DNA from 2 places in the Lactobacillus sp. ESL1191 genome. Region 1 is predicted to be linked to the other one. Evidence: predicted binding sites of a transcription regulator. Region 1 holds the regulator's gene; the other holds the start of a gene.
What was found. The regulator NrdR, encoded in region 1, represses ribonucleotide reductase genes. The targets are predictions, from matches to a motif close to ACACNATATATNGTGT.
Positions count from the first base shown of each region.

Region 1 (16,295 bases):
AAGGGACAGATTAGGTTGAATGATATCGACTTGAGTCGCCAACCAAGCGACTTTAAACGTCAGGTTGCTTACATTCCTGAGACCCCCGTGCTCTATTCCGAATTAACCCTCAAGGAGCACCTAGAACTAACTATGATGAGTTACCACTTGAATGAAAAAAATGCCTGGCTCAAAGCTCAAGAGCTATTGCAGCTATTCAGGTTGGATGACAAGTTGGAATGGTTACCGATTCATTTTTCAAAAGGGATGAAGCAAAAAGTGATGATTGTCAGTGCCTTTCTAGCCGATACCAGTCTACTAGTGATTGATGAACCTTTCACGGGACTTGATCCGCTAGCAGTCAGCAACTTGATTACATTAATTAATGAAGCGACTGCTGCAGGCAAGATGATGCTCATGTCGACCCACATCTTGACTGGGGCCGAACAGACCATCTCCCATTACGCTGTGCTCAACAATGGCACCATCGAAATGGTTGGTAGCCTTAACGCAATTCGCGCACATTATGGCCTAACGGAAGCGGACCCGATCGACCGCATTTACCAGGTTCTCAATCAGGAGCAGCAAAATGCGTGAGCTGGCTCAAGCAAGGTTGCGCAAGAACGTGCAGCAATCGCTCAAGTACCTAATGCTGGTCTTTAACGACTTTTTTATTTTAGCCTTAATGTTTTTGTTTGGTGGGCTAATGTTTTGGTATGCTCAAGCAATAAAGCAGATGCCGACTGCTTTGTGGTTTTATCGGCCGCTAGTTGGCCTCCTGCTTGGCACACCGCTGCTAGTCGGGAAGTTGGTAACACTCTTAAAACCGGCCGACTTGCAGTTTTTATTACCCCAAGATGATGGCTTGCGGCTATATTTAAAACCGCTTTTTAGCTATAGTTTAATCGTGCCCACCATCATTTTGTTACTGCTAGCGGGTATCTTATTTCCTTTTGCGGCGCTTAAGGCACAACTGCCAACCTTGAACTATCTTTTTGCTATTGTGCTGGTTCTACTTGCTAAAATATTGCAGTTGAAGGTGCAGGAACATAACCTTTTTGCAGGACGAAAACTTGCGCTTGCGCCGGTCACCTTGAGTTTGCTTTTGCTTTTGGCAGTGGCAATGGTCAAGCCTAATAGTATCTATGGGCTGGCCGTGCTAGTTGTACTCTGCATCATTTTGCTCACTTTAAGACCGCAAGCAAGTCCGTTAGTTGACTGGCCGTATGCGGTTGACCAGGAAGAAAATCGCAAAAATCGAGTTTACACCGCCTTTTCGATGTTTACGGACGTGAAAGAAAAACAAATTAGTATTAGTCGCCGGCCTTATCTAGACTTTCTGCTACCCCGGCATTTGGACCGTGAAACTCCCAACCGCTTCTTATACCGGCGGGCCCTCTTGCGTAATCCCGAATACTTGAATTTGTTAGTTCGCATGACCGCCTTTGCGGTGCTAGTTTCCTGGTTAGTGCAAAATACTTGGTGGGCCCTTGGCTTAACCTGTCTAGTTGTCTTTTTGACAGTCTATCAACTATTACCGCTCGTTTGTGAATTTGATGATAATATCATGTATCGGGTCTATCCCATCGAGCGGACCCAACGGGGCCGAGACTTAATAACTGTTTTGGCGCTTGCCTTACTGCTGCAGTGGCTAATTATCGGCCTCTTTTGGCTGGTTCTGTTACCGATAAACTTGCAGTTGTGGGAAGCAATTGGTAGTTTGGTCATTTGGACTAATGTCCTTTTAAACCTTTACTTGCCATATGAAATAAAGAAGGGGAAGATTAATTAATGAGATTACGAAAAAAGCCCTGGGCCGTTGACCTGGTCCAGGCTCATCCAGAAAGTGTGCTTGACCGACCAGACCCGTCCAAGCAGATTGACTGGTCGCAGCGCTTCAGTGATTTTAGTCGGCCGCTGGCCATTGAAATTGGCTCGGGTAAGGGGAGATTCATTGCCAGCTTGGCTGAACAACACCCAGAAATGAATTTTGTGGCCGTTGAATTACAAATAACGGCTGCGGGCATGATTTTACGTAGCAAGTTAGAAAAAAACTTGACTAACCTGCAGATTTTGTGTGCGGATGCTGTCAATCTCGATGCCTTCTTTCCGCCTCACCAGGCCGAAGTGCTTTATCTGAATTTCAGTGATCCCTGGCCCAAGACACGGCATGAGAAGCGGCGCTTGACCTATCAGACTTTTTTAGAGAAGTATCAGACCATTTTAACGAGCGGGGGTGTGGTTGAATTTAAGACAGATAACGCGGGCCTATTTGCCTATTCACTACAAAGCATGAATAACTATGGCATGTATTTTGACTTTGTCTCTGTCGACCTGCATCATGAGGCTGCAAAAGTGCTGGCTGCCAACGTAGAAACGGAGTATGAGCACAAGTTTGCGGTCCAGGGTAATCCGATTTATGCACTTCACGCCAGATTTAGGGTAAAATAAAAGGATAAACTACCAAAACTAATAGCGAGGTTTTATTATGGAACAAATTAAACAATTAGATGAGGCAAAATTAACTGAACTTACTGGCAAGGGCCGAGTTGTCCTGGAATTTTCTGCCGATTGGTGTCCAGATTGCCGATTTTTGGAACAATTTATGCCTGCAATTGAGCAAGATTTTGCCGATAGCAAGTTTGTGCAAGTCGACCTCGACGGAGCAGTTGAGGTCGCAAAGAACCATGATATTTTGGGCATTCCTTCATTTGTGGTCTATCAAGATGGTCAAGAAGTTGGGCGACTAGTTAATAAGGAACGCAAAACTAAGGACCAAGTTGAAGACTTTTTACGGTCGATTGACTAAGTGAAAGAGGATTTTAGATGATTACTAGTATCAATAAGCGTAGCTATCCTAACACCTTGATTGTTATTTTAGGGCAAGACCAGGGGCTGAGTAAGTATGAGGAACAGGGCGAGGTAACCCGGATTGCTGATGAAACAGGTAAGACGATTGGTTATAATTTTTTCAATGTTGACCAGGTGATTGATTATGACAAGTTACCGGATGGTCAAGTTAAATTGACTGACGACCAATTGCTTGCCCTAAATCAAAAATTAACTTCTGCTGGTTTTGCTGATCAACTTGCTTATGGCCAGCCAACGCTAGTTTATGGTTACGTCAAGACCTGTGAAAAACATCCGGATTCAGACCACCTACACGTTACAACTGTTGATGTCGGTGGTGAGGAATACCAGATTGTTTGTGGAGCCCCTAACATTGACCAAGGCCAAAAAGTGGTGGTTGCTCTGCCAGGAACCTTGATGCCTAATGGCCAACAAATTTGGCCAGGAAAACTACGCCAGGTTGATTCCTATGGCATGATTTGCTCGGCTCGCGAATTAGGGCTCAAGCATGCTCCACAAAAGCGGGGCATCTTGGTTGTACCCGATGACTTTACCGTGGGTGCAGCATTTGATCCAGTGAAGTGCGATGAGCTGTTAGCAAGTGGTGTGCTTGCCTAAAAAAAGAACTTCCCGTTGAGGAAGTTCTTTTTTGACAAAGTTATTTGATTTGGCGTGGTGCTGCTGCCCTTTTCACCTAAAAATGGTAGAATGGTAAGCGATTGAATTATATTGGGGGAGCTAAGGGAATGTTAGATAAGAACAAGCAGATTTGGCTAATTGGAATTAAGGGGACCGGAATGGCTGCACTGGCTATGTTGCTCAATGATCTGGGTTATGAGGTTGCCGGTAGTGACATTGAAAAATATACCTTTACCCAGGAACCACTTGCAAAAGCAAGCATTAGGGTCTTGCCCTTTGCTGCAGCTAACATTAAGCATGGCGGTCAGGTGATCGTCAAGGGCAATGCCTTCAAGGCTGATAACATCGAGGTACGCGCCTGCGAGGAGCAGGGGATTTCATGGCAGAGCTATCCCGATACGGTTGAAGAAATTGTCAAAATGCATACGAGTATTGGCGTTTCAGGTACTCACGGGAAGACTTCGACAACTGGCTTATTAGCCCAGGTAATGACTGAGGCAGCTCCGACCTCCTATCTGATTGGTGACGGCCAAGGTAAAGGAATCAAGGATTCGCGCTTCTTTGTTTACGAAGCTGATGAATACCGGCGTCACTTCCTCGCCTACCACCCAGATTACCAAATTATGACTAACATTGATTTTGACCATCCCGACTACTTTAAGGACCAGGATGATTACACTTCAGCCTTTCAGACTGCTGCTGATCAGACACAAAAGGGCTTGTTTGTCTGGGGTGGTAATGACCGCTTACGTCAATTACAGACCAAGGTTGCCAAGTATAGTTACGGTTTTAATGATAGCGATGACTTTCAAGCTGTTAACGTGAAGAAAATGACGACTGGTTCAACTTTTAATGTGGTGGCCCACGGGACAGATTTAGGGGAGTTTACTATTCATCTCTTCGGTGACCATAGCATCCTGAATGCGACGGCTGTAATTGCAGTTGCTTATACCGAAAAAATCCCCTTAGCCGAGATCAAAAAGGGACTACTTGATTATCAGGGAGCAAAGCGCCGATTTGCTGAAAAAGACTTTGGCGACGTTAAGATAATTGATGATTATGCTCACCACCCAACCGAAATGCGGGCTACCATTCAGGCAGCGCGGCAAAAGTTTCCGCACCAGCACCTGGTTGTCGTTTTTCAGCCGCATACCTTTTCGCGGACTAAGAAATATGCTGCCGCTTTTGCTGAAATCTTGCGTGGAGTTGATAAGGTTTATATTACGCCAATTTATGCTTCGGCGCGGGAAGCAAGCGGAGATATTTCAAGTGCCGACCTAGTGGCCCAAATTCCTGGTGCTGAAGTTATTGACCTTGATAACATGACTGAGCTAGCAAAAAATAACGACAGTGTGATTGTCTTTATGGGTGCGGGCGATATTCAGAAGTATGAAGATGCCTTGGAAAAGTTACTCTAACTAAGTTCAAGTAGAAAGACTGTTAACCTTAATTAGGTAACGGTCTTTTTGGTTGCCTGCTTATTCCGTTTAAAATTCTAGTTAAGCAGATAGAAGAAGCGAACTCGAGACCACATCCTGCAGCAAGCCGCAAAAACTGTTAAAATGGTAGTTGAGTTAATCAACTGCTTTGATGGATGAGGAGATTTAATGGCTGATCAAAAATTACTTTTAATCGATGGTAATTCCATTGCCTTTCGGGCTTTTTATGCGTTGTACCGCCAACTTGAGAATTTCAAAAATTCCGAAGGCTTGCATACTAATGCTATTTATACTTTTAAAAATATGCTTGACGTGTTGCTCGCTGAGGTTAAACCCAACCATATTTTGGTGGCTTTTGATGCTGGTAAGACAACCTTTAGAACGGCCATGTACGGCGAATATAAGGGCGGCCGCCAGAAGACCCCGCCAGAATTGCTTGAGCAGTTACCGTATATTCAAGAATTACTCCATGATCTCGGTATTTCAACCTATGAACTGGAAAACTATGAGGCTGACGATATTATTGGCACTTTTGCCAGATTAGGTGAAGAAAAAGACTTTAAGGTCACAGTTGTGACCGGCGATAAGGACCTGACCCAGCTTGCCACGAGCAAGACGACAGTTATGGTGACTAAGTCGGGTGTGATGAACTTAGAAAACTATACGCCTGAGCATATGAAAGAAGTTAATGGGGTTACCCCTACCCAGTTTATTGACATGAAAGCACTCATGGGTGATAACTCGGATAACTATCCGGGCGTAACTAAAGTTGGCCCCAAGACGGCCTCACAGCTAATCCAGAAGTATGGGTCGCTTGAAAATCTCTATAACCATATTGATGAAATGAAAGAATCCAAGCTGAAGGAGAACTTGCGCAATGATCGCGATCAGGCTTTTTTGGCCCAAAAGCTGGCCACAATTGAGCGGGCTACACCGGTTACAATTGGTCTTAAGGAGCTTAAGAAGCGCAAGCCAGACTACCAGAAGTTGCGTCGTTTTTATGAAAAGATGAACTTTCAAAAGTTTCTTGGTGAATTGGATCCGGCAGGTGATAATGCAGGCGCAACCCAGGCAAAGACGAAAACAGTGAAAGTTGATTATACCGAATTAACCGAAAATAATCTTGCTGCAATTAAGCCAGCTGAAAAACAGCCAATTAGTTTTTACCTTGGCCTACTGGGTGCTAATTACCACTTGGCCGACTTTGTTGGCTTTGCCATCAAAACGCAAGCTGGAATCTTTGTTAGCCGGGATGTAAATCTGTTAAAGACAACTGGATTAAAGCGGCTATTGGAAGATGATCAGCTTAAAAAGAACGTCTTCGACTTGAAACGGACGATAGTTGGGTTACACCGGCTAGGAATTGAAGCTGGCGGGATTGATTATGACATGCTCCTGGCTTCGTACTTAATTAATAATGAAAATAATTTTGATGACCTGGGTGAAGTTTGCCGGATGTACGGTGAAAATTCGGTCAAAAGCGATTACGCGGTCTATGGTAAGGGCAAGAGTGTCAAAATTCCAGAAGATGACCAGGTCTTGTTCAACCACTTGGCCGGTAAGGTTAAAGCCCTAGCAGAATTAAAACCGACTTTGCTAGATCAACTTAAAGAACACGAGCAAGATGACTTATATGCCAGTATCGAAATTCCCGTTGCGCGAGTATTAGCAACTATGGAAATCAGCGGTATTAAGGTTGAGGCTGCAACTTTAAGCGAGTTACAAAATGAATTTGCGGTGGAGCTTAAAGAGTTAAAGCGTAAAATTTATCAGGAGGCTGGCGAAGAGTTCAACCTCAATTCCCCTAAACAACTGGGACACATCCTGTTTGAAAAAATGGGCCTCTCCCCGATTAAAAAAACTAAGACAGGTTACTCGACTTCAGTTGACGTTTTGCACCAACTGCAGGACCAAAGCCCGATTATTGCCCAAATCTTGACTTACCGGCAAATCGCTAAGATTCAGTCAACTTATGTCAATGGCCTCTTAGACGTCATTCAACCAGATGGACGGGTACATACCCGCTACCTGCAAACTTTGACTGCAACTGGCCGCTTATCGTCAGTTGATCCTAACTTGCAGAACATTCCAACCAGAACTGAAGAGGGTAAGCAAATTAGAAAGGCCTTTGTACCAAGTCAGGCTGATGGCTATATCTTTTCCTGCGACTATTCTCAGATTGAATTGCGGGTTTTGGCCCAGGTTTCAGGGGATGAGCAGATGCAAGAGGCCTTTAGAACCGGCTATGATATTCATGCTCATACGGCCATGAAGATTTTCGGCTTAAAGTCACCGGACGAGGTTACGCCATTGATGCGGCGACGTGCTAAGGCAGTTAACTTTGGGATTGTCTATGGCATTTCGGATTACGGCTTGTCCAAAAATCTTAATATCAGTCGGCCGCAAGCCAAAGAGTTTATTGATAATTATTTCGCCCAATATCCGCAAATCAAGGAATACATGGATAAGGCGGTTCAAGTAGCGCGAGAAAAGGGATATGCCGAAACAATTATGCACCGGCGCCGGTACTTGCCAGATATCCATGCCAAGAACTTTAATGTGCGTTCATTTGCAGAACGAACAGCAATTAATTCGCCAATCCAGGGATCAGCTGCTGATATTATCAAAATTGCGATGATTAACATGCAAAAGAAGTTGGACGACCTGCAGCTGAAGAGCAAAATGGTGGTGCAGGTGCATGATGAATTGATTTTTGATGTACCTAAAGAAGAGCTGGCTACAATTAAGGAAATTGTACCGCAAGTGATGCAGGCAGCGGTGCAGCTCGATGTTCCACTAGTAGCGGATTCAGGTTATGGTCATAATTGGTTCGATGCAAAGTAAGGAGTAATAACTAATGCCAGAAATGCCGGAGGTTGAAACGGTTCGGCGCACCTTGTTGCCGTTAATTAAAGGAAAAACCATCAAAGAAGTTAAGCTGTGGTATCCCAAGATTATTGCCAGTGACCCACTGGAATTTACTAGTCAGCTTGCCGGTAAAAAAATCGTAACGATTGACCGCTATGCCAAGTACTTACTGCTTCGCCTTAGTGGACAGTTAACAATTGTGTCGCACTTGCGCATGGAAGGAAAGTATCGCTTAGTAAGGGCTTCTGATCCGAAGGGGAAGCACGATCATGTTCAGTTTGTTTTTACCGATGGAACAGGCTTACGTTATAATGATGTGCGTAAATTTGGGCGGATGCAGTTGGTGAAGACGGGAACGGAAAAAATCGTAACCGGGATTAGTAAACTAGGTGTGGAACCCAATTCAAGCGGCTTTACCAAAGCTGCCCTGGTCAAGGGCATGGCCGGCAAAAATAAGAGCATTAAAAATGCCTTGCTGGACCAATCCGTCGTGGCGGGGCTAGGCAATATATACGTCGACGAGGTCCTATGGGAAAGCAAAATTCATCCCTTGAGTATGGCCAACCAAATTTCTAAGTACAAGCTTGGTCAACTTCATGACAACATTAACGCGCTGATTGCACTTGCCATTGCGGAACGTGGGACGACCGTCCACACTTATCTTGATGCCAACGGACAGACCGGTGGTTTTCAGAAAATGCTGCGCGTTTATGGCCACCAGGGTGAACCATGTCTGCGCTGTGGTACCCCCCTCGAGAAGATCAAGGTTACGGGACGCGGGACGACCTACTGCCCGCACTGCCAGGTGTTGTACAAATGACGTTGGTCTTGGGCCTAACGGGCGGGATTGCGAGCGGTAAAAGCACTGCTGACCGTTTTTTTAGCCAAAACCAGGTTCCCCTGATTGATAGCGACCAAATTGCACACGATCTTTTAAATGTTGGAGCTGCCGGTTATGCTGTGGTAGTAGAGCAATTTGGCCCAGCAATTGTCAACTCTGACCAAAGTATTAACCGGGCTAAACTAGGACAGCTGGTGTTTGCTAAACCAGCGCAACGGGAAGTTTTGAATAATATTACCCACCCGTTGATTTTTCGGGAAATTCAGACTAAAATTACGCAAAATAGGCAAGCTAAAGTCCCGCTGGTGGTTTTTGATGCTCCGCTATTGTTTGAGTCTGGCGGCCAAAAATACTGTGACCGCACCTTGCTAATCGCTTTACCCGCACAATTGCAGTTGGAACGGTTGATGGCGCGGGATCGGCTAAGCCGCCAAGCAGCCCTAGAGAGAATTCACAGTCAAATGCCGCTAGCCCAAAAAGCTAAGTTGGCTGACTATGTCATTGCTAATACTGGTACAATAGAAGAATTAGAGAGCAAGCTAAAAAAATTGCTAGGTAAACTAAAGAAGGAGGACTAAGATGGAATGTCCTAATTGTCGACAAAATGCCTCACGCGTAATTGATTCGCGTCCCAGCGATGAAAATCGGGCAATCAGACGGCGGCGTGAATGTGAAAATTGTGGTTTTCGCTTCACCACTTTTGAACGGGTTGAAACGACTCCCTTATTGGTTATTAAAAATGACGGAACACGTGAACCGTTTAGCCGAAAAAAAATTCTCCATGGTGTGATGGCAGCAGGGCAAAAGCGTCCAATTACTAGCGTCCAATTCGAGCAACTCGTTGACCACGTTGAAAATAAGGTAAGGCAACAAGGCATTAGCGAAATCTCGTCCAAGAAGATTGGGCAATTAGTGATGGATGAACTAGCTAGTATTGATGATGTTGCTTATATTCGTTTTGCCTCGATCTACCGTGAGTTCAAAGATATGTCGAGCTTCATGAAGACCATGGAAGATATGATGGCTAAGCGCGAGAAGGGGAATTAACTGTGTCTAAGACCCCTAATCCCAAGCAGCCCTTCTTCATTATTAACCGGGTAGAGGTGTCCGCGCCAGAATTGCGTACCTTAGTCAAGCTTTATCAACCATTGGTGGGCTCCCAGGCACTAGCTCTTTACCTAAGTTTAAACGAGGATTACCGTTCTGATGCAATTTTGTCGGACTCCCAGGCCATCTATCAATTGTTTGAACAACTAGATTGTGACGGTAAGAGTCTGTTTGCAGCCCTTCATAAGCTGGAAGCGGTGGGGCTAGTGCAGACCCGTCTGGCCAATAATGAAATTATGGGTGAGGTTTTACTTTTTCAGCTGACCAGCGTGCCAAGTAGCAGTGAATTTTTTGCGACCGCGTTGTTAGCCAGCCTACTTAAGGAAAAGGTGGGTGTTACTGCCTTTCAAAAATTGAGTCGCGACTTTGCTCGTGAAAGTAAGCGCAATGAAAATCAGGTTAACGGTATGCAGAATGCCCAAGACATTTCGGCCTCGTTTATGGAAGTCTTTCGCTTACCGGCAGCAGAAGCAATTGACCCTTCGCTTGAAGTTAAGCAAGCCGCGCGCGAAAACCAGCCTCAAAAGGATGCTAGAGCTAGAATTAATGAAGATGACCACATTGATTGGGACTTTATGAAGCAGCAGTTTGAAATTTATCAAATTGCTGGCTCTGAAATTGATCGCAACCGTGAAGCAATTCGCGGCGTAATGCGGACCTATGGCTTGTCGGAGCAGGAATTCGTAGATGAGGCGCTGCCTTGTTTGCACGGCGATTACCAGCTTAATATGACTTTGGTGAAGCAGACCATAGCAGCCAGCATACATGCGGATCGCACGCGCCAACAAATGAAGGCAGCAACGCCGACAACTGCTAACCGCGCCAGCAGTGGCGCTGGCTTAGAACCGCAAGCACAAAAGGTTCTGCAGTTGGCCCAGACCAAGTCGCCGGCCCAATTTTTGTATAAACTAAAAACAGCTAAAAATGACTATGTAGATGCTAGTGAGTATAAGGTGGTTGATAGTTTATATAATGAAAAGGGTATTCCGGCGGAGCTGCTCAACATCTTAACTTATGCTTGCCTGAAGAGTGGTCCCAATATTTCTTATCGATTAGCCAATAAGATTTTGCATGACTGGCTGCAGCACGGGGTCAAAGATGGTCGTCAAGCCCTTGAATATCTGGCCCAAAGAGAGCAAAACAAGGGACAATACCAGCGTCGTTATGCGCCCCAGAAGCGGGTTGAAAAAGGAACTGATTGGAGCAAGCATCAGGCAAAGGAAAGGACAGATGTTTCGGCGGATGATTTGAAAAACTTTTTCAAAAATCTTGAGGACGAAACCGGGTTAAGTTAGGTGAATATGATGCAATCGATTGGTGATTTTATGGATAAAAATATTGCGAGTTTAGCCCAAAAAGAAAATCCGGCAGCGATCCGGAAACAGGTTCTGGCAGAGCCTAAAGTGCGAGCGTTTCTTAAAGCACATGCGGACCAGATTACCCCAGATATGATTGAAAAAAGTTTGTCCAACCTCTATGAATTTTGCATGCAGCAGCATAAGCAGGATCCGGTGACCAGGGACTACCAGCCCCAGCTGATTTTGAATAGTAATGCAATCGATTTACAATATGCACCGAAAGCTAGTAAGATTGCTCATGATTCCGAGCTTAAGGTCAGGAAAAATGTCAGCTTGATTAACTTACCGCAGTCTTTACATGAAGTTAGCCTGAGCGAACTGGAAGTGACAAAAGGGAGGACGGACGCATTAGCAGAAATTCGACAATTTTTAGCCAAATACCAGGAAAATGTTCACCAAAAGGGTCTGTACCTTTATGGTGATTTTGGCATCGGCAAAACCTACATGCTGGCTGGCCTAGCTAACCAGCTGGCGGCTTGGAACAAAAAGGTGGTGTTCTTGCATGTCCCAACCTTTATCGCCACGCTGTCCAGTCACTTTGGTGATAATTCTTTGCCAGATGAGCTTCAGCGTATTTCTAACTGTGATGTTCTGATTTTAGATGATATTGGTGCCGAAACGCTTAGCCAGTGGTCTCGGGATGAGGTACTCGCAGTTATTTTGCAGAGCCGCATGGACAACGTTCTTCCAACCTTTTTTTCAGCAAATATGGCAATGGACGACTTGGAAGAACACTTCAAGGAAACTAAGAATGCCCTTGATCCGGTCAAGGCGGCGCGGCTGTTAGAGCGGGTGCGAACACTGGCAACTGAAGTGACAGTTTCGGGTCAGAACCGGCGAAGGTAAATTAAAATAACCTAAAAAATAATTTGCATTCGTAATTTCTTTATGTATAATGATATTCAATGAATGAACATGATGCGGCTCAACTCAGAGAGAGAGACAGCTTCTGGAAGTTTTTCAAAAGAGTCCGCACCCCACTCATTTCACTAGTAATGGTTATTAAAAGGGTGAATTCCGCTATCAATTCGTAATGAGATAGGTTACATGTTTAACCTAATTATGGGTGGAACCACGTTAATAGCGTCCCAGTGCAGATTGCACTGGGACGCTTTTTTAATTATTTTGGAGGTAATTATGGGTTTTTCAATTATTTTGCCAGATGGCGCCCAAAAGAACTATGACCAGGCAGTCACCATCGGTGAAGTAGCACGTAGCATTTCAACTTCTTTAGGTAAGGCGGCACTTGCCGGCACCGTTGACGGCAAATTGCGGCCAGTTGACTTTGAGATTACGCACGCTGCCCAGGTGGCAATTATTACTGATCGAGATGAGTCCGGGCTTGCCGTCTTGCGGGCAACTGTCGCATTTGTGTTAGAAGCGGTGGCCAAGCAAGCATATCCGCAAATGCGTTTGGGAGAACATGCAGCAGATGAAGAGGGCTTTTTTGTTGATACTGATAAGAAAAATCAGATCAAGATTAGCGAGTTACCTGAACTGGAAAAGGCGGTTCAAAAAGCGATTAAGGCTGGCGACCGGATTGAAGCCGTACTAATGCCAAAAGCAGAGCTAGCAGAACTTTTCAAAGATGATCCTTTTAAGCTGGACTTGTTAGACCAGGAAGCCGATGAAGTGCAAGCATATCGGTTAGGCGACTTTGTTGATTTTGGCTTTAAAGCCCTATTGCCTAATACTGGTAAAATCAAACAATTTAAGTTGCTGTCGGTGGCTGGTGCATACTGGCAAGGGCAGTCGTCTAATCCAATGCTGCAGCGCATTACCGGTACTGCCTTTTTCAAAAAGGCAGACTTGGATGAAGATCTCAAGCGCCGAGCTGAAATTAAGGAGCGCGACCACCGGACGATCGGCCGCGATTTGGACCTCTTCTTTGTTGACCCGAAAGTGGGTGCAGGCTTACCATACTGGCTACCTAAGGGTGCAACTATTCGCCGGGTAGTTGAGCGCTACATTATTGATAAGGAAGTGGCCGCTGGTTACCAACACGTTAATACGCCAGTGCTAATGAACCTGGATGCCTACAAGACTTCCGGTCACTGGGCGCACTATCGCGATGACATGTTTCCACCGATGGATATGGGTGACGGTGAAATGTTAGAGTTACGACCGATGAATTGTCCGTCCCATATTCAAATTTACAAGCATCACATCCGCTCCTATCGTGAGTTGCCGATTCGGATTGCTGAATTAGGCATGATGCACCGCTATGAAAAGTCTGGGGCCTTGTCAGGGCTGCAGCGGGTCCGCGAAATGACCTTAAACGACGGCCACACCTTTGTTACTTTGGAACAAGTACAGAAGGAATTTGCCAAGACGCTGAAGTTAATTACCGATGTCTATGAAGACTTTGATATTACTGATTACTACTTTAGACTTTCATATCGTGATCCTAAGAACACTGAGAAGTACTTTGCCAACGATGAGATGTGGGAGCGCAGCCAGTCAATGCTAAAGAAGGCTATGGATGATATGGGACTCGATTATGTTGAAGCTGAAGGTGAAGCTGCCTTTTACGGTCCTAAGCTCGATATTCAAACTAAGACGGCTCTGGGAGCAGATGAGACAATGTCAACAATCCAGTTAGACTTTATGTTGCCGGAACAGTTTGATCTATCATATGTTGGACAAGATGGCGAGGATCATCGTCCGGTGATGATTCACCGCGGTATTGTGGGAACAATGGAACGGTTCATTGCCTATTTGATGGAAATTTACAAGGGTGCCTTTCCAACTTGGTTGGCTCCGATTCAGGTAGAAGTTATTCCGGTTAATTTGGACGCTCACTCTGATTATGCTAAACAAGTTCGTGATGAACTCAATAAGCAGGGCTTTCGGGCAGAGACAGATCTGCGCAATGAAAAATTAGGCTACAAGATTCGGGAGACACAAACCCAAAAGATCCCATATACGCTTGTTCTGGGAGATAAGGAAATGAAGACCAATTCAGTCAACGTTCGCCGCTATGGCACAGAGGAAGAAGTGGCTAAGAGTTTGACCGAGTTTAGTCAAGAAATTGCTCAAGACGTTCAAGCATATTCAAGGAAACATTAGTGAGTTAATACTGACAGCACATATTCTTTCAAGCCTTTATCCGGCCCATTAGTCTAGGTTTAGATGACTGGTGACTAAGAGAGTAGTAAAGACCAAGTAGATATAGAATTCAACTAATAACTTGGTTAAGCGAGGAAAGCAGCATGAAAAGTAAGATTTGGCCAACTATCATCATATTTTGTAGTATTTTGCTAACTGCTTGTGGAAAAAAAGAAGCAGACCAGGCGACATTAAAGAACGTTCAAGCAGCTAAAACAATCACTTGGGCGATTGAATGTGATAAGCGCTTGTTTAGTTTGACTGACACTAAGGATAATATTGAAAAGGGCTTTGATGTTGATATGGCCAAAGCAGTCACGAAAGAAATTTTGGGTTCGCAGGGCAAGGCTAAGTTTGTCCTGGCTACTGCACAATCGCGTATTCCCTTGCTCAAGAACCATAATGTTGATGCGGTTATTGCTACGTTAACCATTACTCCAGACCGTGCAAAAATAGTTGATTTTTCGCGGCCATATTTTCAAGCCGGCCAGTCTCTGTTGGTTGCGCGTAATTCCTCAATCAGGGGTATGCGCGATCTTCCGCGCAAGACTGTCATTGGCATTGTTGGTGATAATTCAGTTGAAATGATCAAAAAATTGGTTCCCAAAGCCAAAGTAGTAACTATGCAAGATTATGGTCAGGCTGTTTCAGCCTTGAAGTCAGGCCAAGGGGACGCACTGACTAGTGATAATAGCGTGCTGTACGGCTTAGCGGTTCAAAATCCGGGTTTAGCCGTCCGCGGCGGCACGTTCACCCACGAGCCTTATGGCATTGCGGTCAATAAGCATCAGGATGCCTTTCTTAAGGCCATTAATCGGGCCCTTGCCAAGATTCAGCGGAGCGGAGAGTACAATCGGTTAATCAAGAAGTGGTTCAGTAAAGTTCCAGGTTTTAACTACCGAAAAATGTACTACCAGAGTAAATAAGTTAACTATTCCTAAAAAGCGCTAAAAGCCAGCAGCTGCTGTCAGTTGGGATGATCTTTTAACTAAATTGATTGACCGGTCGGCTTGAACTGTGTATAATTACGTATAGTTGAGAACAAGAAGGAGCTTCCCGCTTCTCGCCTAAGTTAAGTTGACCTCTGGGCTAATCGATATTTTCTGTTGATTAAGAGCGGGTAACTTATGCCCGCTCTTTTCTTGTCCTCGCGATTATCATGGAGGTGAAGAATTATACCGAAGAATATGATATTAAACGATCAAATTCGTGCTCGCGAAGTTCGTTTAATTAACGAAGATGGTCAACAAGTTGGTGTTGTAACAAAGACTGAAGCCTTGCGTCAAGCAAGCAGTGCAAATTTAGATTTAGTTCTGATTTCGCCCAATGCCAAGCCACCAGTTGCTCGGATTATGGACTATGGTAAGTTCCGCTTTGAACAGCAAAAAAAGGTCAAAGAGTCCCGGAAGAAGTCCAAAACGGTTAACGTTAAAGAAATCCGTCTTAGTCCTACAATCGAGGGCAATGACTTCAACACGAAGTTAAAGCATGCGCAAAAGTTCCTGACTAAAGAGGGTGCTAAAGTACGTGTTTCGATTAGGTTCAGGGGTCGAGCTATCACTCACAAGGAATTAGGACGCGAAGTGCTAGAAAAAATGGCAGAAGCCACCGCGGATATTGCTACTGTAATTAGCAAGCCCAAGATGGAAGGCCGTTCAATGTTCTTGATGCTCGCTCCCAAGAGTGATAAAAGTAAATAGTTAAATTTGGAGGAATTAGAAAATGCCTAAAATGAAAACTCACCGCGCTTCTGCAAAGCGTTTTAAAAGAACTGCTACTGGTAAGCTGAAACGTCATCATGCTTTTACTGGTCACCGTTTCCATGGTAAGACTAAGAAGCAGCGTCGTCATTTGAGAAAGGCTGCTTTGGTTTCACGTAGCGACTTGAAGCGCATTAAACAAATGCTCTCGCAAATGCGTTAATCATGAAATAAAGACGATTTAGGAGGAATTTTAAATGCCAAGAGTTAAAGGTGGAACAGTAACACGTAAACGTCGTAAGAAGGTTATGAAGCTTGCCAAGGGTTACCGCGGCGCCAAGCATTTGCAGTTTAAGGCTGCAAGTACCCAATTATTTGTATCTTACAGATACGCATTCCGCGACCG
Region 1 covers NZ_CP196365.1:1,016,767-1,033,061, reverse strand. Annotated here, with positions in the region: gene ACSYSN_RS05335 (ABC transporter ATP-binding protein) at 1-576, shown strand, start outside; gene ACSYSN_RS05330 (ABC transporter permease) at 569-1,771, shown strand; gene trmB (tRNA (guanosine(46)-N7)-methyltransferase TrmB) at 1,771-2,430, shown strand; gene ACSYSN_RS05320 (thioredoxin family protein) at 2,468-2,788, shown strand; gene ytpR (YtpR family tRNA-binding protein) at 2,806-3,447, shown strand; gene murC (UDP-N-acetylmuramate--L-alanine ligase) at 3,576-4,886, shown strand; gene polA (DNA polymerase I) at 5,076-7,751, shown strand; gene mutM (bifunctional DNA-formamidopyrimidine glycosylase/DNA-(apurinic or apyrimidinic site) lyase) at 7,765-8,595, shown strand; gene coaE (dephospho-CoA kinase) at 8,592-9,194, shown strand; gene nrdR (transcriptional regulator NrdR) at 9,196-9,663, shown strand; gene ACSYSN_RS05285 (DnaD domain protein) at 9,666-11,018, shown strand; gene dnaI (primosomal protein DnaI) at 11,028-11,927, shown strand; gene thrS (threonine--tRNA ligase) at 12,219-14,150, shown strand; gene ACSYSN_RS05270 (transporter substrate-binding domain-containing protein) at 14,294-15,115, shown strand; ribosomal protein L20 leader region at 15,227-15,338, shown strand; gene infC (translation initiation factor IF-3) at 15,377-15,889, shown strand; gene rpmI (50S ribosomal protein L35) at 15,912-16,112, shown strand; gene rplT (50S ribosomal protein L20) at 16,147-16,295, shown strand, end outside.

Region 2 (16,295 bases), 510 kb from region 1:
CATACTGATGAAGGTGGTTAGCCCTGCAAGAAATTCTACTTTGATACTAGTATTGTACTTATCGAGTTGAAAGTAACTCTTAAGAAAATTCATTTAACTTCTCCCACAATCTAAATGTTCGTGTTTTATATATTTATAACAACAATTAAAGTTTATCACGTGACATAATAATTGTAAACACGAATTATATAGTGCAGAAATAAAAAATAAATGCGCTTTATGGGCATTGGTACGAAGAATAGTCGTTGACTAAATAGTCAAGTAACCCGTAGAATAAAGTAAAATTTTAATCGCTTTCAACTAATAGAGGTTTAGATGGTTAAACTGCTTTTTTCAGACATTGATGGTACGTTAATTAATTCAGCATTAACAGTAACGCCTAGGACGCGTGATGCTATTCGTAAACAGGTTGTTACTGGAAATATCTTTGTCCCAGTATCTGCGCGCATGCCCCAAGCAATCATGATCGTTGTTGGTCAAATCGTGCAGTCATGCCCCCATGGTTGCATATAATGGTGCGTTGGTTTTAGACGAGCTAGGGCAGCCGCTTTATTCGAAGTCTATTGCTTCAAGCCAGGCAGCATCAATTTGTGCATATCTTGAACAAGAAGAAAAGAAGAAGAAATTGTTCAACTTAAGGCAAGTCCTAGTTCGGTAGCTGAAGTAGAGCAATTGCCGGGGGTGCACAAAATCTTGCTGATGGGTCAAGCTGCCGCATTAGATGTAGCAAAGCAGAATTTAGCAAAGTTGCATCCGGATTTGTTCTTGGTTAAATCAGCGCCTACTTTGTTGGAAATAATGGTTAAGAAAGTAAATAAGGGTGCAGGGGTTAAGATACTAGCAGAAGCGTTAAAAGTCAGGATGGACCATTGTTGGGCCTTTGGTGATAACTATAATGACGCGGCCATGCTCAAGGCTGTAGGTCATCCGTACTTGATGGGTAATGCACCTGCTGAGTTGAAGCGAGAGTTTGCCAATATCACATTGGATAATAATCATGACGGGCTTGCAGCTATTTTGGATGCTGTGGACTAGGATTAGGTGAACAGAAAAAACCGCTGTGGCAGTACTAACTGCCACAGCGGTTTTAGGTTAACCAAGCAAGTGAAACTTGTTATTGTGAAATTTTGATATTAGTTGGTTTGTTCCAAGAAGTAGGGAGCTTACCTAAGTTTTTTAATTTGGCAACTATTTGGTCTAAAACAAGCTGCAAGTCGTGATCATTGGACACAAAGTCGAGTTCATCACCATTGATTTCCATTTTAGGTGAATAGTCATACTTTTCATACCAAGGCTCATAATAACGCAGCAGACGCTTGTAGTAATCTTCCAGGGTAGCGTCATAACTTAATTGTTCATATGGTCGCCCCCGCTTTTGAATGCGTTTGATCATGGTATCGTAAGAAACATTAATATGAACTAAGAGGTCGGGGTTTTTCTTAGGCATGTGCTCAAGCTGTCCCATCATATTGTTTAAAAGTTCATAATACGTGTCTACTTCTTCCGTAGTTGCTCGCCCGATATCGGCATTCATTTGGAAGAAGAGGGCGTCCTCGTAGATTGAACGGTCAAGGACATTGTTGTCGTCTGTCAAAGCATCCTTAATGCTACGAAAACGTGTATTTAAAAAGAACACCTGAAGTAAAAATGCATATTTTTTGGGATCCGCATAAAAAAGTGGCAATACGGGGTTATCATCAACACTTTCATAAAAAGGCTTAGTTCCTAAATACTTAGCTAAAATTTTGGTTAAACTAGATTTACCGGCTCCAATTGGCCCGCTTAAAACAATAACTGTCATCACGATCCTTCTTTATTCTAAATTATCACTTACGCGTAATTTATGATCAATTTGTCTGATTACTTCTCTTTTAGCAGCTTCATCGACAATAAAGTCGAACTTATCACCGTCGATCTTCAGCTTTGGTGATGCATCATAGTTTTGGTACCACGGTTCATAGTAACGAAGTAAGCGGGCGTAGTAGTCTTTTAAACTCGGATCGGTACTGAGCTGTTCAAAGGAGCGGCCCCGTCGTTCTATTCGCTCTAACATGGTATCAAGAGATACATGGATATAAATCAACAAGTCAGGCTTTTTGCTCGGATTACCCGGTGTATCTTCCATCATGTTCTTTAGCAAGCTGTCGTAAATTTGAAATTCCGTTGGGTCAGCGACGCCATTTTCAGCGTTCATTTGAAAAAAGAGTGCGTCTTCATAAATAGAACGGTCGGAAACACTATTTTTTTCTTTGATTGCCTGATTAATCTGCGCTAAGCGGTGGTTGAGAAGGTAGATGTTAAGCAAAAACGTATAGCGTTTCATGTCTTGATAATACAAGGGTAGTACAGGATTATTATCAACTCCCTCGTAAAAGGCTTGACTCCCCAAGTGTTCAGCTAGAATACTGGTTAAACTGGATTTACCGGCTCCAATTGGCCCACTTAAAACAATAACTGTCATCACGCTCTTTCTTAAATACAATATATAGATCTTTATTTAGTTTAATACGAGATATTGTGGTAAACAAGCAAAAATTTAATTAAAATGGTGAGTCAAATGTCAAGTGATTTTGTATATTGCAGGACAAAAAAATCACAAAATGTGGTTCAGATTATTTACCGGATTTAGTTTTGTTACACGTGAAACTAAAGAGAGCAACACCATGCATTGGTATTGCTCTCTTAGCTTCAAAAATTGGGAAGCGGGTTACTTAACTCTTTTTTCTGTCTTTGCTGGGGAGTCTTTTTTGTCCCCAATCTGTTCTTTTTGATCAGTGATTTTTTCTTTAGCATCCTTAGTCACATCAGAGATCCGGTCTTGCAGACTAACTGAATCCTTTTCGTGCTGTTCTTTGCTCTTGATATCGACAACCGTAACGTTGACTTCAACCGTGTCCAAACCAGTCATTTCCTTAACTTTGTCATAGATTTGCTGCTTGATTTGATCATATAATTTGGTAATTTCTACACCGTATTCAGCAACAATCTCAATATCCACGGCCACTTGTTGTTTGCCAACTTCAACGTTGATACCAGATGTAATATCATCATTGTTGACAATCTTGTCCGCCAGATTGGAAAAGAAACCGCCGTTAATGGTCAAAAGTCCTTTGATATTTGATAAAGCAATTCCAATAATTTTTTGAATCACTTTTGAATCATATGCTAGATTGCCTTTAATTTCTTGATTCGATTTATTTTGTACCATTTTAAAAATCCCTTTCGTAGTTTATTTTCTTAAATCCTTGAGTAAGGGCAGGTAGTGTCCGCCTAAAACACCCAGCACGCCCATGGCAATTACAAAAATTGTTTTGAAAAAGCCCACTTCCAAAAAACACCATGCCACTAATAAACCAGTTGCTGCACCGCATATTTCTGGGAGGTATTGATTTATTTTCGCTTTCATGGTCTACCTCCTTTATTGAACCCGCTTGTGAGTCCTTTCTGGATTACGATAGTTTACAAACTTAATAATAATCTTGGGTTTCTGGTCAATTCCAAGTAGGAGCTTGAGATTTTTTGATAGTTCATCAAAGTAACTATCTAACAGCTCTGCAACATTTTCTCCCGTACCCAGTGAACCGCTGATCTTAATCTTAATTCGTCGCTTGGTAAGGCGTGAATCAACTTTAACCTTACTTAGATAGGGTAAATCAACCAAAGAATTGCTGATATAGCCATTAATCGCTTTACTAGTAATTGTGACTTGTCCAGTCCGTTTATGAATTAGGTTAAAATACCTTTGAACTGGCCAACCTAAGATAACAAGTAGACTAATCACTAGGATAACTAACACAATAGCGCTGAGCGCGATTAGATACCAAGAAAATAGCGGATCGATTTTGCCTAGCGGGGGTAAGTGGATTTTTAGATACATTTGCCAAAAACCTTTAGTTTTCCACAGAAGATATACTGGTAGAGGTAGCAATAAAAGTATACTCATAACCAGCAACCATTTTTTACTTTTCTTCAACTGATCACATCCTTTTCTTATGACTAATACTAATACTGATTTTGCGATTAAGCTAATTAAAGGTACCGTTATATATACATTATTTGCTTGATATATTGAAGGTAAATAAAAAAACCATTCAATAATAATGAATGGTTGTTGTTAAGCTGGCCGGTACTAGTGTTTTACCGGTTAGTGAGTTTACTTGCGGCTGCTTCATTGATTATTACCGTTACATTTGCATGTTTTTGCAGAATTGAGGCTGGCACAGCTTCGGTTACCGGACCCTCAATCATCTTTTTAACTGCATCAGCCTTGCTCTCACCAAAGGCCATAATAACAACTTCTTTTGCTGCCATAATATTGGCAATACCCATACAAATAGCCGTTTTTGGTACTTCGTCAATAGTGCTGAAGAAGCGTGAGTTGGCCTTAATGGTGTTTTCGGTCAACTTAACTTCATGGGTAATTGAATCAAAGGAAGTTCCTGGTTCGTTAAAAGCGATGTGTCCGTTTTGACCAAGACCTAGGAGCTGAATATCAATTGGATGATCTTTGATAATCTGGTTGTATTCAGCAGATACACCTGCCGGATCAGCCGCTGCCTTCAGACCATCAGGAACGTATGACTGCTTAAATGGCTTCTGTTCAAATAGGTGCTTCTGCATAAAATAATGGTAACTTTGATCGTTGTCTGGACTTAGGCCGACATATTCGTCTAGATTAATACTAGTTAACTCACTAGTATCTAAATCACTTGCTATCCATTCGCGATATAGATCTACTGGAGTAGAACCGGTAGCTAGGCCGAGGACCTTAGCGCCCTGCTTGATACCTTTACTAAAAAGCCTAAAAGCTTCTGTACTGGCGTTAGCTTTGGTGTCTTTTATAATAATTTTCATAATTTTGCCTCCATTTTTAATTAAGCTCATTATAAATTGGTATATGCCAATTTGTCAATAAGTTGACTTTGCAAGATTTTAGGGTAATGGTGTAAAGTTTGGGCAAGCAAAAACTCCTAACATTGTTTCACATGTAACATTATTAGGAGTTTTAATTAATGATAATATTTTATTCGCTTCTTAAGGCAGCAGCGGCATCTTTTTTAGAAGCTATTCTTGCCGGAATATGTCCACCAATCATGGTTAAAATAGTGGAAACCACAATTAAGATTAAAGCATGGTCTGGCTTTAATTGACCGATGTTTGACAGATTAGTGATTGAATATAACACTTTATTGATTGGCAAAATTAACAACTGAGCAATAGTAATTCCAAGAACACCTGAAAAAAGGCCTAAGAGAAGGGCTTCTGCATCAAAAACTCGAATGATGTCCTTTTTTCGAGCACCTAGCGCTTTTAGAATGCCAATTTCTTTTGTACGTTCTAAAACAGAAGTATAGGTAATAATACCAATCATAATCATTGATGTTAACAATGAAATTGCAGCGAAAGCGACTAACACGGAAGTAATTCCATCAAGAATATCTCCCGTGAGAGCAGTAATTGTACTAGACATGTCAGTGTAAAGGATTTTATGAGCTGATTTTTTCCCTTTGTTCCACTTATCTAAGTACTTTAAAACTTTATCTTTAGAGTTAAAATTATTTGGGTAAATCAAAATATTGGTAGGTACGGACGAGTCTCCTAAAGATTGTAACAATTGTTGTTTTGAGGAATTATTCATACTTTGGCCAGTAAATACATTTAATTTAGTTTTTTTCTGTGCTTTAACGATATTTGAATTAATATTTTCTTCAATAATTTTTTTATCTAATTTAACATTGTAGACAATTCCACGTGATAGCATAGCTCTGGAATCTTTGTTTTTTGGCCGAATTATACTAGTGATTTTTAATTTAATTTTACTATTATTGTACATGGATAGGTCTGCTTTTTTGGGGATAAACATCCCGGTAGGTAATCTCTGATAATAAAAATTGTTGCTCGCAATGCGGAATTCTTTACCAATAAACTTATTATAGTTTATTTTTGATCCAACACTAGACTTAATTCCAAGATTTTTTAAAATATTATTATTAACCGTATTTTTAGCGTCAACGACTAAAGCAAGATCTGTGATGTGATTAGGCCAATTACCTGAAAGTAATTTATAGTTCTCTTTGATGAAGTTGCCTTTGTTTTTATTTAGAGAGATAGGAAAAACGTTAGATCCTGAAAAAGAAACCTCGATTGCTTGAGTTTGTGCTTGCGCATAAGAATTAAGAGGATTAGACCCTCCAGCAATTGAGGAGAATTGAACACGTTTGACCTTCCCATTAAGCATAGTCAAAAGATTGAGATTAACTCCCATCTTATAAGAGATATTGTTTGCATATTTCGAATTGATATTCTTAATGTATTTAAAATAAGATTGAGTTATTAAGTTTTTATGTGTTGCTTGCTTTAGTTTGTCTTCTGATGCAATAACATAATGATTTTTGGTTTTTATCGTGTTATGTTGATTACTCAATCTGTATATGTCAGTAGCGGTTTGAGCAATAGTGATTGGTTGTTTGGTCAGAATTTTTGACATGGTGGAATTGATTTGCTTTTGAAAGCCGTTGGACAAGGCTAATACAATGGCAATTGAAATAATTCCAATACTTGATGCAAAGGCAGTTAATGCCGTTCGCCCCTTTTTGGTCATAATATTGTTAAAACTCAATTTAATTGCGTTCCAATATGACATTTTGGTTCGAGTTAACTCAAAAGTGTCTGGCTCATTTACAGGTGTAAATGGATTTGAATCATTAATGATTTTACCATCTTGGAAGTTAACAATTCGTGTTGCATATTCTTCGGCTAGCTCTGAATTATGAGTAACCATAATAACTAGACGTTCATTAGAAAGCTTTTTAATCAGTTTCATGATTTGTTCTGAAGTTTCAGTATCAAGTGCTCCTGTTGGCTCGTCGCAAAGTAGAATTTCAGGATTATTGGCTAAGGCTCGAGCAATGGCTACGCGTTGCATTTGACCACCTGAAAGTTGATTAGGGTGCTTGTTAATCTGATCTTTTAATCCTACTTGAGTTAGAGCATCAATTGCACGTTTATGCCTTTCACTTGCCGATACGCCAGACAAATTCATACCGAGTTCAACATTGGCAATAATTGATAGGTGAGAGATTAAATTATAGTTTTGAAACACAAAACCAATTGAATTGTTACGGTATGCGTCCCAATCTGTTTCTTTAAAGTCTTCGGTAGACTGGCCATTAATGATTAGATCACCGTTGTAATAGTATTTAAGGTCTTCCGTATCATAACGGTCAAGTCCACCAATAACGTTTAACAGAGTGGTTTTACCAGAACCACTGGGTCCTAAAATTGCAACAAACTCCTGATTGCGAAATGAAATGGTTACGTCATCGAGTGCATGTGTTACTGTATCCCCCACATGGTACGTTTTACGTAAATGCTTTAACTGCAACATAATCTTATCCCTTTTCCTTAATTAAGTAATTACTGATAGATATTTTACCATTCTTTAAAAAACAAGCATATGAAAATAGACTAATTTATTTATAAAAATATAAACATTAGTTAATTGCAAAAGGGCATAAATAATAAAGAAAACCATAATTCCTAAAATAACAATAAGATGCCGTTTCTTCTGAAATAATAAAACACCAGCGAATTCGCGGACAATTGCATTAGGTAGATAGTAGAATCTGGTATAGCAGCCAACCCCATTAGCCTTGAGTCCCACGTTCTTGGCAGCTAGCGCTGCACGCAAAATGTGATAGTTATTACTGAAGAATTTTGCGCGGTAGCTATTGTTGCCGAAGTCCTTGGCGGCAACCCGAGCAGAGAACTGCATATTTTGGCTGGTGTTTTTGGATTCTGTTTCAAGCAGAAGGTCATCCGGGTCAATACCACAAGCCAGCGCATACTCAGCCATCGCTCGTGCCTCAGCGATTTTTTCATCGTTTCCTTGACCGCCAGACATAATCAGTTTGGGCATTGGTCGGCCCTTGGCAACTTGTTTTTGGGCAAATTCTATTGCACGGTCAATCCGCCCAGCTAATAGAGGAGTTACAGTTTCTCCATTGCTCAGTCCGGCTCCAAGCACAATCAAATAATCTTGCTGATAGTGGCGTGGAACAAGTTGGTAAAGAGCCAGATTGACTAAAAAGTTATACGCAACTATGAGTAGGTAGAGGATGATGGCAATTGGACAATATAATAGCGTTTTGGCCCAATTAGGCAAACTGCTAAGTGGACCGAGTAAGGCAATTGCCCAAAATAGCAAAAGCACCAGACCGGTGAAAAAAGTGAGAGAGTTGGTTAGGGTTTGGCCTTCATGTTTCCAGACAAAATATGCGTTCCATAAGAAAAATAGCCAAGAAAAAGCCGCAAGTAAAGTGACGGTTACAATAAAAGTCATTAGGAAGGTGACATAAATCATTCTTAAAGCATAAATATTGGTCGCCATGACAATAACGGTTAGCCAAATACCTAACATTATTAGGAAAGCAGTAAAAAGAATACCATTAAGCAACCTACGAGGTTCGGTCAACCAAGAAATTAAAAAAATAATAACAAAAGCAAGCAAAACAAGTGAAAGTTCAGTAAATGATTGGTTTTGACTAAGGAGCTCAAGCAAGTGCATCATGATTTCTACCGCGGCATTCAATAAGGATCGTTGTAATTAGTAACATAACTGATTCGTTAATCTAGCTAGGCAATGGTGGCCCTAGCTAGGCATTATCCCAAAGTACACAAAGCTTAGCCTAATAAGAAAACAAATCATTTTTAAGATAACTTGCATTATACTATGACAGCGTACATAATCAATGATATATTTTTATTTTCAAGCGGAACTGAAAGGGAGTTATCAATATGCGCAAGGTTTTTTATTTCCTGGGAAATATTGTTGTCATGGTTGTGGCAATAATATTATATGGCTTGACCCAGCAGTTTTACTTTTATCCTAGTCGGGTTAAAAAAGCACTTCACCTTAGCTCAAACAGCTATGTTGTCTTGACTGTGGCGGTTACGATTGTTGTTTTGTTGTTGCTTGCTTTTATCTATCGCAAACAGTTACAAAAGCAAAATAAGTGGGACTTTAATCGCAAACCGCACTGGGGGATTCGACGGATTTTGGTTGCCATTGCAGGGTTCCTCTTGCTGACGATTACAAGTATCTTACTTCCGAAGCTGCTGGGCATTAATGGACATAGCACCTCAAACAATCAAACCATTTTAAATGGAATTCTGCGGTCTGCCGGTAATTTTTACTTTCCAATGATTGTCTTGATTGCACCAATCTTTGAAGAGACTATCTTCCGGGGATTTTTCTTTAACACCTTTTTCCCGCAGAAGACGACAAGCAGTAAGTGGCTGGGTATTTTATTTAGCGGTTTTGTTTTTGGGTATATTCATGATCCGACTTTAACGAAATATCTTTTTTTATATTGGGCTTTGGGTTGTATATTAGCCTGGACCTATACGACAACCAAGGATCTACGTTATTCAATGATTGCCCACATGTTGTACAATTCACTTGGTTTTTTATAAAAATATTGAGTTGATAGCATTAGGCGTTACGCAGGAGAACAAAAGAAATGCTGACCGGTGGAAAAGGAAAACAATCACCACTGATAATCAAGGCGGCGGAGACGAACTTTATTACCAATTCAAGATTGGTTCTGAATACTACGGTATTATCTATGAACGTCTGCCTAGTGGGCTGGTAAAATTAAAAACAATTCAGCTTACTCGCACAATGAAAGAATAAAATAAAACAGACCACTTCATTAATGAAGTGGTCTGTTTTATTTTTATTAACTTATCTTTCAGAACTAATGCCCGTTTGTTGCGGGTTCTTAGGTGTTGTTTTGGCTAGGAGCGCTAAACTAATCGAAATCATGTCGACTACTTCTTGCAGAATGGCACCGAAGAAGGCTGGAATCACACCAGTGAAAGCTATTAGTTCAATAATGATGACAATGGTAATAGCGGTTAAAACATCGACATTAGCTACCTTCATGGTGTGCTTAGAAATTGCTACAGCATCATTAATCTTGGATAGGTCATTAACCATGATGATTGCATCTGCGCTTTCACTGGCAGCAGAAGCTCCCTTTGCGCCCATCGCGATACCGACATCAGCGGCAGTTAGGCTCGGTGCATCGTTGATACCATCGCCAGTCATGACTACCGGACGTTTTTCTTGTGGGACCTGTTTAATTGCGGCAATTTTTTCAGCTGGTAATAAGCTGTCACGGATATCCTTGATGCCAACGTCTTGACCGATTTGGCTTGCGACGTTTTGGTGATCGCCAGTTAGCATCATCATGTGGGCACCGGTTTGCCGCCTTAGCTGGGCGATGGTTTGGGCGCTCTCTGGGCGTACCTGATCTTTAAAGGTAATGTATCCAGCGAAAGTTTGGTCGATTGAAATGTAGATGGCGGTTGAATTGACTACTTTAGTTGGTTGACTGGGCGCTACAAAACTTAGTTTGCCAACCTTAACTAGATGACCGTCAACTTTACCGCTAATGCCTTGCCCAGTCGTTTCTTTAATGTCTGTAGCAGCTTTGAGGAGATGTTTGGCGGTTACGCTGACTAGGGAGTTAGCAATGATATGGCTTGATTGCTGCTCAATGCTGGTTGCGTAACTTTGCAGAGTTTTTTTGCTAAAGTTCTTGCTAGTCGGGACTATTTCATCAATGACTAGCTGATTTTCAGTTAAAGTGCCAGTCTTGTCAAAAGCGAAAGTTTGGGCCGTCGCAAGCTTTTCTAGGGTGGGACCAGATTTGACGATGATATGGTGCTTGGACATTGAACTCATGCCTGAAACGAGGGCAACTGGTGCCGAAATTAGTAAAGGACATGGAGAAGCGACAACCATCACCTCGGCAAAGTTGACCGGATTACCGGAGTGAATCCAGGCAGCTAGTCCGATTACCAGGGAAATAACGGTAAAGGGCACGGCATACCGATCTGCCATCTTAACAAACTTGGCTGGTTGGGCTTGGGATGACTGTACCAGGGAAACAATGGTTTGGTATTCTGAATCGCTCGCCTTTTTGGTCACCACCATTTCCACGGCAACATTGCCGTTGATTGAACCAGACATTAGTTCATCGCCGGGATGCTTGCTTACAGGTAGAGATTCACCAGTTAATGACGATTGGTCAAAACTTGATTCACCGCTGACCACCTGACCGTCTACTGGAACTTGTTCGCCTGGCTTGATTAAGACGTGGTCATTAATTTTTAACTGATCAACATCCACCGAGACGAGCTCTTTGCCCATGATTTTGTTAGCAATTGTTGGTGAATTGCTTAGCAGTGACCGCAACTCTTTATCCGCCTGGCCAGTTGCATAATCTTCCAAGGTCTCACCGCCGGTCATCATGACTAAAATCATCCACTCAGCCCAAATATCACCAATTAAAATCGTTGAAACAACCGCAATCACGGCTAAAATATCAACGCCATAGCGTCCAGACTGGAAGTCGGCAATGATCTCTCCTAATAATGAAATTGCCATCATGATACCAATCAGATCAATTAAGATCGCCTGAATTGGAAATTGCAAGTTACCAATTTGGAAAATGCTCTGCGCATGTAGGCCAAACTGACAAATCAGCCCAATTGCTCCCACTATGAGTACCAGGATAAACTTCCCTTGCTGTCTTAACTTCATAGTTTGTTTGCCTCCTAAGAATAAAATTAAAGTATGTATTTTTTATTTTAACACAAATTCTTTTATTTTAATTAGAATAAGTCTAAATAAGCTTGGGGGATTATGGTTGTAAAAAATAAAAGAAGGCTAGGCCTTCTTCATCAATAATCTCTTAATTTTATCACTTTATCAGAGTGTCTTTTTCGGTCTGCTCCTGTCTGTCTGGCTGAAGGAGTCCGACTTGGTCGGTGGTCTTTATAATCGACAGGATTTATGCGAAAGGTTCCGGCCCGCCGCAGCGAATCGATTACATCGGAGGCTGACATAGTAACGAAGTTGTCGTTATTGCCAAAATCGCTTGTTTCGGTAAAGTAGCGATTGATGCGGTTAATGCCTTGAGGCGAAAAATGCTCTTCGCGGGCTAAGTCCAGCAGCAACGTATGCAGCCGGGTGGCTGAAACTAGTTCATGTTGCACGATTTCAAATACCCACGAAAAATTAGCATTCATTACTCTAGTTTCTTTGGCCTCTTTATCCTGGTAAAGGGCTGAAGTAATAAGTAAGGCCGAGGTTAAATCATCAGCAGACAGGTCTAACTGCTTAAGCTGACCGACGAGCTCTTCTTTTTCTTTCAACGATAATTCGTGATTACTTGGGTATGCTCCGTTTTTAATAATGGTATTAACTAGCGTGGTGAATTGTTCAGAAATTATTGGAGTTGTCATTTTTAATGTCTTTCTTTTCTACGGTAATAACAATAGTGTGTATTTTCAATAATTATTTATTATGGTAAACCATATATTTAACCACTTTCTATATACAAAAAATTGATATAAAGGTACCTTATTGATGATTATTATAATCCACCTTGATTAAAAATACACAAAAAGAGCAGCAAAAATTTAATTAGAGCGAGACTTTTTTAATTATCTTCGATTTTTGTTATTTTATATTTTTGGTCAAAATTATGGGCTACAAAGTTAAAGGCTTTGATCCATTCCCGCCGGGTCAATAATCCCTGGAAAACACCAGCATCGTCAACAACAGGCAAAAAGGCGTTATCAACAAGCAAATGCAGTTGAGTTTCTAAAGTTGTTTCCACAAAGTTTATTTTATCAAACTCAGTTTGCATCACATCTTTTACCTTTAAGTCAGTCAACGGATTAAGGGAAATGTCATCCGTTTCGAGCATTTTAGCCGTAATCATGGCTAAACTGAGCAGGCCCACCACCCGATTGTCGCGGTCGAGAACGGGAATCTTAGAGTATTTAACCCGAGTTAAGATTAAAAAAGCGTGGTAGAGGGGATTATCATCCTCAACAAAAGCGATGCGTGATGCCGGAATGATAAAAGAACCGGACTTTTCTTCAATTAAGCGGCTAATTGCAGGTGAAAACATGTTATTACAGAACCTTTCATGAGATAAAACAACATTAAAGCAAACTAATTGTAACAAAGAAAAACGGCCCACATAGAAATGCGAACCGATTTATTTTCTTCTACTTGAAGGAGTAAGAATGAATGAAATAAAAAGTGGGAGTATGTAATAAGCTTATGATTGCTCATTACATCCAAAATAATAAACCTTAAATCTGAAGTAAAGGTGTATATTCTCTTATGAATAGGTAAAGAATTCCTTTAGAACTAGTAAAGACCAGACTATCACAAGCAGGCTAGTCTCCTTATAAGCGACTAGCCAGTAGCGCCAATTGCAGTGCGGACCGCTAAAAAGTGAAAAATTGTCTGCTAGAGCGCACTTTGTTACAATTAGAGAGATTTAATAACTCTAGTACTTTTTTATTTGGGATTGAGGAGAGCAAAAGCGATAAGGAAAAATATCACCAAAAAATTATTCGCTGTTTGCGCTGGGCTGGCTGGCTTTGCGTGATACCAGCTGCCTTTTGGCTAAAAACTAGAAATATTTTTATTTTGGCAGTAACTGCAATTATATTTATTGCTATAATTGTTTTCATACCACTTTATTTTGCATATACCATTTGTCGCAAGATAGATGTAAAATAGTTTCAATAGAAAAAGTAAAATTTGGTAAAAATTAAATAAAAATTCTGACCAAACAAGAATATCAGCGTTATAATCTGGTGGTACATTACTGGAAAGAGATGAGAAGCGATGGCTAAAAAGGAAAAAAGCGATTCGCGTAGTAAGCGCGTCGGAAAGTTTATTCTGACCACATTCGTTTATTGTGCGATTTTAATGGTATTGATATATCTATATCAGTATAGTGGCCTTACCTCGGTTCACTTTATTTATAATGAGTTTTAAGGTGGTAGGATGGTATGATTAAAGATGTAATTAAAGAAATTGATCAGGTTGCAAGCGCAGACCCTGAACGGGTAGTCTTCGATTATCTGGGTCAAACCAATACATACGCTGATTTGAAGCAGCGCTCTGATGCCTGGGCACATAAAATTGCTAGCCTAGATATAAGGCCAGGAAGTCCCGTGATGGTTTGGGGAGGACAGGACTTTGAAATGCTGGCCAGCTTTCTGGGTTGTGTCAAAACCGGCCACGCTTATATTCCAATTGTCAGTTACTCTAATGCTGAGCGCATAGTGATGATCCAGGAAGTGGCTGAGGCTGAAGCAATTTTGGCTATTGATGAATTGCCAGATATTAGCTTATCTGGTCTGAAGGTTGTCAAACCGGAAGAGGTTAAAGTTGGTAACTATGCGATTGATCCCGCTAACTTTGTGACCGGGGATGATAATTTCTACATTATCTTTACGTCAGGAACTAGTGGCAAACCTAAGGGCGTGCAAATTAGCCATAACAACCTACTCAGCTACCTTAACTGGGAAATGACTGATTTTGGCTTGCCTGAGCATCCCGATTTTCTGGTGCAGGTGCCATATTCATTTGATGTTTCAGTGATGAGTATCTATCCAGTGTTGCTAGGTGCAGGTAAGTTAGTTGTTTTGCCCCATGAGTTGACGCAAAATTTTGCCCAGCTCTTTCAAACCCTACCTAAGCTGCAGTTCAATATTTGGGTATCAACGCCTTCATTTGCCCGGATGTGTTTTTTGGATAAAACTTTTGACGAGGCCCACCATCCAAACTTAAGCCAATTCTTATTCTGTGGCGAGGAACTACCACATACACAAGTAGTTATGCTGAAAGAGCGCTTCCCGCATGCCAGAATTTTTAACACATATGGGCCTACTGAAACAACGGTGGCAGTGACGCAGGTTGAAATTACCGATAAAATTTTGCAGCAATATGATCGCCTGCCAATTGGTAAAGTTAAAGAAGATATGCGTATTACGATTGATAAAAGTAAGGGTAATCGTCCCGATATGGGGGAAATTATTATTACAGGCCCGGCCACTTCCAAGGGTTACATCAATAATCCAACTAAAACGGGGCAAGCTTTCTTCAAAAAACCGGGAGATCAATATTTGAGTCACCGCTCTGGTGATGAGGGCTTCTTTAAAGACGGGTTGCTCTTTTACCGGGGACGGATTGACTTTCAGATTAAATTTAATGGTTATCGAATTGAGCTTGAAGAAATTAACCATTATATCAGTCGAAACAAGTTCGTTGACCATGGTGTTGCTGCACCTAAGTACAATAAGGATCATACGGTCAAACAAATTGTGGCTGAAATCGAGCTCAAGGATGGTGTCGCCGACCGGTATTCAGAAGCCGAAATAACTAAGGCAATTCGGGCCGATTTAGCCAAAGATTTGATGCCATATATGATTCCCCAGCGCTTTATTTACCAGGAGAAGTTACCAGTTTCGCAAAACGGTAAGGTTGATATCAAAGCAGTAATTAAGGAGGTTAACGAGTAGTGAATTTTAATTTCGTTAACTTACAACCTTATGGTAATCCGCAGTACTTCATCTACTTGCTGGTAGGGCTACTGCCGTTAATTTGGGGTCTCTATAATGGTCGCCGTTTTAAGATCTATGAGCTGGTGTTTTCGCTAGTTTTCTTATTTCTGATCTTTGACGGGGATAAGTGGCAACAAGGCATCAGCCTGATTCTTTATTTATTGTTTCAGCTGCTACTGGCTTATTGCTACCTCCGTTATCGCAAGAGCGGGCAGAATAAGACCTGGGTCTTCTACCTGGCGGTAATTCTGGCGATTGTTCCCTTAATCCTAGTTAAGTTTCAAATTGCCTTTCCAGCCGCAAAAATTCCAGGAGTTTTAGGCTTTTTAGGGATTTCTTATATTACCTTTAAAACCGTCCAAGTAATTATGGAAGTGCGTGATGGGGCAATTAAGAAGCTTGATTGGGGTACTTACCTCCGTTTTCTGCTATTTTTCCCAACCCTGTCCTCTGGTCCAATTGACCGCTATCGAAGGTTTGCTAAGGATTGTGATGCTGTGCCCACCCGTGCGCAGTATGTCGATGACCTGGCGCAAGCTACCCGATACTTGTTCCAGGGCTTCCTGTATAAGTTTATTCTGGGTTGGTTCTTTGGCACGTATTGGCTACCTAAAATCACCAAGTACGCACTGATTGCGGGAGCGGCTAATGGCAATTTGAAACTGTCCTGGTGGGTAGTTGCCTATATGTACTGTTATAGTATGTACTTGTTCTTTGACTTTGCAGGCTATTCCTTGTTTGCGGTAGCTATTTCATACTTTATGGGCATTCATACGCCCATGAACTTTAACCAGCCCTTTATTGCGCCTAATATCAAGGTCTTCTGGAATCGTTGGCACATGACCCTTTCC
Region 2 covers NZ_CP196365.1:1,531,222-1,547,516, reverse strand. Annotated here, with positions in the region: gene ACSYSN_RS07710 (NCS2 family permease) at 1-93, opposite strand, end outside; partial or broken gene ACSYSN_RS07705 (Cof-type HAD-IIB family hydrolase) at 316-1,035, shown strand; gene ACSYSN_RS07700 (deoxynucleoside kinase) at 1,115-1,801, opposite strand; gene ACSYSN_RS07695 (deoxynucleoside kinase) at 1,814-2,464, opposite strand; gene ACSYSN_RS07690 (Asp23/Gls24 family envelope stress response protein) at 2,708-3,208, opposite strand; gene ACSYSN_RS07685 (DUF2273 domain-containing protein) at 3,230-3,406, opposite strand; gene amaP (alkaline shock response membrane anchor protein AmaP) at 3,419-3,943, opposite strand; gene ACSYSN_RS07675 (glucosamine-6-phosphate deaminase) at 4,138-4,854, opposite strand; gene ACSYSN_RS07670 (ABC transporter ATP-binding protein/permease) at 5,024-7,387, opposite strand; gene ACSYSN_RS07665 (YdcF family protein) at 7,442-8,572, opposite strand; gene ACSYSN_RS07660 (CPBP family intramembrane glutamic endopeptidase) at 8,797-9,474, shown strand; gene ACSYSN_RS07655 (heavy metal translocating P-type ATPase) at 9,746-11,611, opposite strand; gene ACSYSN_RS07650 (hypothetical protein) at 11,752-12,315, opposite strand; gene cbpB (cyclic-di-AMP-binding protein CbpB) at 12,513-12,989, opposite strand; gene ACSYSN_RS07640 (hypothetical protein) at 13,349-13,612, shown strand; gene ACSYSN_RS07635 (teichoic acid D-Ala incorporation-associated protein DltX) at 13,721-13,873, shown strand; gene dltA (D-alanine--poly(phosphoribitol) ligase subunit DltA) at 13,888-15,402, shown strand; gene dltB (D-alanyl-lipoteichoic acid biosynthesis protein DltB) at 15,402-16,295, shown strand, end outside.
Region 2: a site for NrdR is predicted at 2,506-2,521, ahead of ACSYSN_RS07695 (deoxynucleoside kinase). Genes of this name have one in related genera too.